One region of the Alteromonas pelagimontana genome, then DNA from elsewhere that is predicted to be linked to it. Evidence: predicted binding sites of a transcription regulator. Region 1 holds the regulator's gene; the other holds the start of a gene.
The links. Region 1 encodes ArgR, which controls arginine synthesis, uptake and breakdown. Its sites were predicted from a motif close to ANTGAATANNTATTCANT; they were not measured.
Positions count from the first base shown of each region.

Region 2: a site for ArgR is predicted at 2,462-2,479, ahead of CA267_RS07140 (aspartate aminotransferase family protein). Genes of this name have one in related genera too.

Region 1 is NZ_CP052766.1:2,890,566-2,893,970, reverse strand. It holds gene ppc (phosphoenolpyruvate carboxylase) at 1-105, shown strand, start outside; gene mdh (malate dehydrogenase) at 187-1,125, opposite strand; gene argR (transcriptional regulator ArgR) at 1,345-1,809, shown strand; gene CA267_RS12700 (type 1 glutamine amidotransferase domain-containing protein) at 2,020-2,706, opposite strand; gene CA267_RS12695 (TonB-dependent receptor) at 2,850-3,405, opposite strand, start outside.
Region 2 is NZ_CP052766.1:1,578,374-1,581,778, reverse strand. It holds gene astD (succinylglutamate-semialdehyde dehydrogenase) at 1-4, opposite strand, end outside; gene astA (arginine N-succinyltransferase) at 19-1,053, opposite strand; gene CA267_RS07140 (aspartate aminotransferase family protein) at 1,085-2,293, opposite strand; gene CA267_RS07135 (anthranilate synthase component II) at 2,795-3,397, opposite strand.

The DNA of each region.
Region 1 (3,405 bases):
GAAAGAATTCGTGAAGCGGGTGATGATGCTCATAATTCGACCCTTGAGCGTGCCATGATGGTTACCATTGCAGGCATCGCAATCGGGATGCGTAATACAGGTTAAGTAGAGTGACATTAAGTTATACCGTTTGGTATAACCAATAAAAGCGCCGGCATCAGCCGGCGTTTTTTTATCTTGCTAACATTAGCCTTTTACGAAATCAACACCAAGTTTGATGTCGCCACGTAAACCTTCCAGCATGTCATCCTTCGCTTTCTGTTCGAAGTCGCTTAAATCGCCGTAAGGTAAAATTTCTTCAACCCCGTTAGGACCTAAACGCACCGGGTGAGAGAAAAACGCCGCATCATCGCTGTCGTCAGTCTGAACGTACGTATACTCAACTACATTCTCGCCCTGCATTGCTGCCACCAAAGACAGGCAGAAACGCGCTGCCGCCTGACCCATGGATAAGGTTGCAGAACCGCCGCCCGCTTTTGCTTCTACCACTTCGGTACCTGCGTTTTGAATACGCGTAGTCAAGCTGGAGACTTCGTCGTCGGAAAAGCTTACGCCTTCAACCTGCGACAACAGAGGCAAAATGGTAGTACCTGAGTGTCCGCCAATTACCGGAACATGAATAGCGCTCGGGTCGAGATCTTTCAGTTCAGCAATGAACGTTTCAGCGCGAATGACATCAAGAGTGGTCACACCAAATAGTTTGTTTTTATCGTATACACCTTTAGCTTTCAGAGTTTCTGCAGCAATGGCAACAGTGGTGTTTACTGGGTTTGTAATTACACCTATACAAGCTTTCGGACAGTTATCAGCAACGCTTTCAATCAGACCTTTAACAATCCCCGCGTTTATGTTGAACAAGTCTGAGCGATCCATACCTGGCTTACGCGGAACGCCTGCGGGAATAAGAACAACGTCACAGCCTTTTAATGCGTCTGCTAAATTGTCTTTACCGTGACCGGTTACTTTCACCGCTGTGGGGATATGGCTAAGATCAACAGCTACACCAGGAACTACTGGCGCAACATCATACAACGCTAATTCAGAACCTGCTGGCAACTGAGTTTTCAACAACAAAGACAACGCCTGACCAATACCACCGGCAGCACCTAACACGGCTACTTTCATACCATTTCTCCTATGGAATTTTCACGTCTAAAAACGGAACGTCACAGTAATGCAACATGAGGAAAAACTCAATCACCAGGGAATCTATGCAAAGATTTAGATAATTAAGCTTTCAATATTCACAATCATGAATGATTATGCATTTAAATTGCGTAAAGCACACCTCTACGGCACAATAATAGCTCTTTCCACGAACAACACCAATCACGACAGGATTTTATGGCCAATCCAAAACAAGAACAGCTAGTTAAAGCCTTCAAAGACATTCTTAAAGCTGAGAGCTACGGATCTCAGGGAGAGATTGTCGACGCCCTGAAATCTGAAGGTTTTGATAATATAAGCCAGTCAAAAATCTCCCGCATGCTCAGTAAGTTTGGCGCAGTAAGAACCCGTAACGCCCGTGGCGATATGGTGTACTGCTTGCCCCCGGAACTTGGCATGCCCACGGCGAAAAGTCCATTAAAACAACTCGTTTTAGACATTGTACATAACAACGTGATGGTAATCATCAGAACCAGCCCGGGAGCAGCGCAACTCATCGCGCGACTGCTGGATTCGCTGAGCCAGAAAGATGGCGTATTAGGCACAATCGCTGGCGACGACACTATTTTCATTGCCCCCGCCGATGTCACTAAAATTGAGGAAATTCGCCAGCGCGTGGAAAATCTTTTTGAAAATGTCTAGGGCCTGTTGCTCTTCGCTACCTGAATTAAATAAACCTGTTTTGATCGCAGCGCGGTATGAAGTCTTTCTAGACAAAAAGCCAGCTAAACAAATCTGTGCAACAACGAACAAGACAGGTTTATGACGATGCCTTCGGGCTGCACTTGCAGCCTCTACTATCGATTTACGCGCAGATACTCTCTCGCGCTTATTTTCTTTAAGCGCTCCAGCTTAATGCCCTAATTTGGCAATAAGCGCATCGGCAGCGGGTTTGGATGAAGCAGGATTTTGCCCGGTGATCAACAAACCGCTTTCACAAACTTTAGGTTCGAAATCTTTTGTAGACATAAATTTCGCTCCTTTTTCCTTTAGCGCATCTTCTACCAGATAGGGCACTACATCATTAAGCGACATCGCCTTTTCTTCACTATTAGAAAATCCTGTGACTTCTTTATCTTTAATATACGGTTTGCCATCTTTGCCCTTTACTTCTTTGAGCACAATGGGAGCATGGCAAACAGCAGCAACCGGCTTATTAGCCGACAGCATCTTTTCGATCAGTTCGATAGATTTCTGATTATCGGACAGATCCCACAGTGGGCCATGCCCGCCGGGATAAAATACAGCATCAAATTCATCCGCCTGAACATCTTCCAACGCCATGGTTGAGGCCAGAGCCGAACGCGCCAGATCATCCTCCACATAGCGCTTTGTCGCATCAGTCATGGCGTCATCCGCAATGCTGTTTGGATCGATTGGCACCTGACCGCCCATTGGTGATGCCAGCGTAAGCGCGTAACCAGCATCCAAAAACGCATAATATGGCGAAGCGAATTCTTCTAACCACATTCCTGTTTGCTTGCCTGTTTCACCTAATACGTCGTGTGAAGTCATTACCATTAACACTCGCTTGCTCATTGTCATCTCCCATGAGGTTAAAGTGTTTAATACTCTTGTAAGGCGGGTTAAGTTTACCGGAGCGGTATGAGATGGGTGTCGAGAGGTAGTTTTTCAGACATAAACAAACCGCCGAGCAAAGTCGGCGGTTTTGAGAGCGTAAATTAGAACTTATAGTTCACACCAATGCGTATTTCCCAAAGTGAGGGACCACGTTGAACGCTTTGCTCAGGATTAGAAAAACTGCTATAAACATACTGGCCCGCATCGTTCTGATCAACCCGAACCACTTGGTTACCTACAAACGAACCTTGGCGGAAATCTCCCCAATCGTCATTCAGCAAGTTTGTGAGGTTTTCGATAACGAAAAAGGCGCTTGCGCTGTGGCCTTCCATGAAACCAGGTAACTCTTGAGATATTCTTACATCAGTTTTGAACCACCAATCTGCAGTTTCTGCGTTACGCTGAGTAATCTCACCACGAGTTATCCCTTCAGAGTTAACCCAATCATTGAACGCGGCTTCTGTTGCTTCATCTGCAAATACAACATTAGGATCGTTTTCAAGCGGTACATACAGTAACTGGCGTCCATATTGATCATCCCAAGGGAAAGCCTCGGACTCTGTATCATACACAAACGAATAAGGTTTACCTTCGTTGGCAGTAGCAAACAGACTAAAGCGAGTGGCATAGCCATTAATGAACTCGTGCGCGTAGTTG
Region 2 (3,405 bases), 1.3 Mb from region 1:
GCATGTAGGAATCCTTTTTTAGTCTCTGAATTTAACGGGGGCAAAGCGAATCGCATCCCCTTCTGAGAGGTTGAGCGCTGCTGCGGCCTGACGTGACAATACGGCAACCTGCTGTTCCTCACTCACCGCCATTTCAGTGGCGACTGCGCGAAAATCCTCGATAGAGGTGTTGATGATATAGCAGGTATGTCCATGTGCAGCTGTCTGATCGTCAATGACTATCGGCAGTTTACGACTGTTTTGCGCAGTGCGAATATGGCTCAGATTTGCTTCAACTGTTGGGCCGCCATCAAAAATATCTACATAGCCTCTGCAACTGAAACCCTCTTCCTGTAACAATTGCAGCGCAGGGCGGGTTTTGGTGTGTACCTGACCAATAACCTTCTGCGCCTCTTTACTCAGTAGATTTACGTAAATAGGGTATTTAGGCATCAGTTCGGCAATAAATACTTTATTGCCAATACCCGTTAAATAATCTGCGGTGGGGAAATCCATGTAGAAAAAGTGCTCTTCCAGCCATTCCCAAAAAGGTGAACGTCCATCATCATCACTCACGCCTCGCATTTCTGCGATAACAGTTTCTGAAAACCGTTCACGGTGTTCCATCATAAACAAAAAACGCACCTTCGAAAGAAAGCGACCATTGATGCCGCCTCTCGCCTGCTCACGCAGGAACAACGTGCAAATTTCTGTTACACCGGTGTAGTCATTACAGAACGTTAAGATTTCCGCAGTGTTATGAATGTTAAGTTCTCTGGAAGCGTGCACCACTTTGCCTAAGTGATAATGATAAAATGCATCGTCCAAACCGACAGCAGCTTCAATACCTGTTGTACCGACAACTTCACCTGTCAAAGTATCTTCCATAACGAACAGGTATGACTCGCTACCAGGCGACATAGCATTTTTGGCGAATGACGCTTCAGCTCGGTCTATCTTTTTTTTCAACAGCGTTTCGTTGACTGGCAAAGACGTAAAGCCTATGCCAGATTCAACCGCAATATCATGCAACGCTTGATAGTCCTTCGCTGTGATAGGGCGAATAATCTTCATGTTCGCTTACTCCACAAACTGCAAAAGTGAGTTACTTGGCGTTAACAACGGCAGCAACAGCACGCTCAAAACGCGCCAACCCTTCTCTAATATCTTGCTCTGGAATGATTAAAGAAGGTGCGAAACGCACCACATTCACGCCAGCGACAAGGCACATTAGTTTTTCGTTAGTCGCGGCATTAAGAAAATCACGCGACCGGCCTGCATATTCTTCGTTTAACGCACATCCTAAAAGCAAACCTTTACCGCGGACTTCAGTAAATACATTATATTTACTGTTGATCTCATCCAGCAATTCGCGGAACAGCTTTTCTTTATCAGTGACACCTCTTAGTACGGCAGCATCATTAACTACATCAAAAGCACGTTCTGCTACTGCACAAGCCAACGGATTGCCGCCATAGGTGCTACCGTGAGTCCCAGGTTTCAGGTGAGAAGCAATGTCAGCTGTGGTCAGCATAGCACCAATGGGGAAACCGCCACCTAATGCTTTAGCCGTCGTCAGGATGTCAGGCGTGACGTCCAAACCCATATAGGCGTAAAGATGGCCTGTTCGACCTACACCGGATTGTACTTCGTCAAAAATCAGTAACGCATTATGCTTGTCACAAAGCTCGCGCACGCCTTTTACAAACGCAGGATCAGGAGAAATAATTCCACCTTCTCCTTGTAATGGTTCCATCATAACGGCGCAGGTTTTATCTGAAATTAAAGCTTCAAAGGCAGCTAAATCGTTGTAGTCGCAGTGATCGATCGCCCCTGGCTTTGGTCCAAAACCATCAGAATAAGCCGCCTGCCCGCCAACGGTAACGGTGAAAAAGGTGCGGCCGTGGAAACCTTTGTTGAAAGCGATGATCTGGCTTTTTTCTTCACCATATTTTTCCAGCGCAACACGGCGTGCTAATTTCAGCGCGGCTTCATTGGCTTCTGCACCGGAGTTCGCAAAGTAAACACGCTCGGCGAAGGTAGCCTCGGTCATTTTTTTTGCCAGACGTAAAGCCGGTTCATTGGTATACACGTTGCTTAAATGCCAGAGCTTATTACCCTGATCTTGCAGTGCCTCAACCAGCGCCGGATGGCAGTGACCTAATACGTTTACTGCAATACCGCCAGCAAAATCGACATATTCTGCGCCGTCCTGGTCCCAAACACGAGAACCAACTCCACGAACCGGCACCATACTGGCCGGGTTATAATTCGGAACCATGACCTCATCAAACGTTGCGCGAGTGACATTCATCTGCATTTACCTCTGTTTGGTGCACCCTGGGCGAAAATATAAAATGATTTCCAGATGCAAAAAGTGAAAGATTTGGCCTGCTAGTATGCCATTTTTGCGATGCGTTGTCTTGCCGTGATTAGGCTGAATCCCTTGTTTTTAAAGGGGTTTGATATATTTTGCAGGAAAAGTGAATAACTATTTAGTTAGAACGATAAAAATGTTGATTAAGCGTGAGGCTATATAATAAATGAGTGTAGCAGGTGAACAGGGTGGCGCGGGATATTCATGTGCATGCATGAATATCCACAAAATTTACTTTGTTTGGTTAGCCAATGAGGATTAGCATAAAATCCGTGTTCTCACACAAATCCGCTGCAATTTTGTCGGCATTCACCTGTTGCAGCGCAATTAAAGAATTTGCCGATGAACGAATTTTGTTAAAGCCTGGTGAAGATCCCGCAGACGATCACCCTGTGACTCTATCAACGCTTGGCGTTGAACCTGTTCAAAGAGTGTAATTTATACCCGTGCTGCATTGTAGCTATCAGACAAAAGCAGGAAGTTCTCCAGCAGTCCATGACCGTGTTCGGTTAACAGGGATTCAGGATGAAACTGTACGCCCCATAAAGGAAAGTCGCAGTGGCTGATCGCCATAATCTCCTGATACCCATGTTGGTGCTCACACCAGGCATCTACCTTAAAACATGAGGGAAGGGTGGTGGGCTCAACAACCAGAGAGTGATAGCGAGTGGCGTTGAAGGGTGTTGGCAACGCCTTAAACAGCTGTTGCTGGCGGTGTACTATCTGTGAAACTTTTCCATGTCGGATTTCTTTAGCACCAATCACTTTACCGCCAAAAGCCTGTCCAATTGCCTGATGGCCCAAGCACACACCTAGTAGCGGAACCGTCCCGGCAAAATGTTTAATCGCCGCTAAGCTAATTCCTGCATCAGTTGGCGTGCAAGGACCCGGAGAAATCACCAGTTGTGCTGGGGCCAGATGCTCAATATCCGATAACGAAATCTGATTATTTCGTACAACCTCTACTTGCGCACCCAGCTCAACAAAATAGCGCGCCAGGTTATGTGTAAAGGAATCAAAATTATCAATCAGTAACAACACAAGCTGGC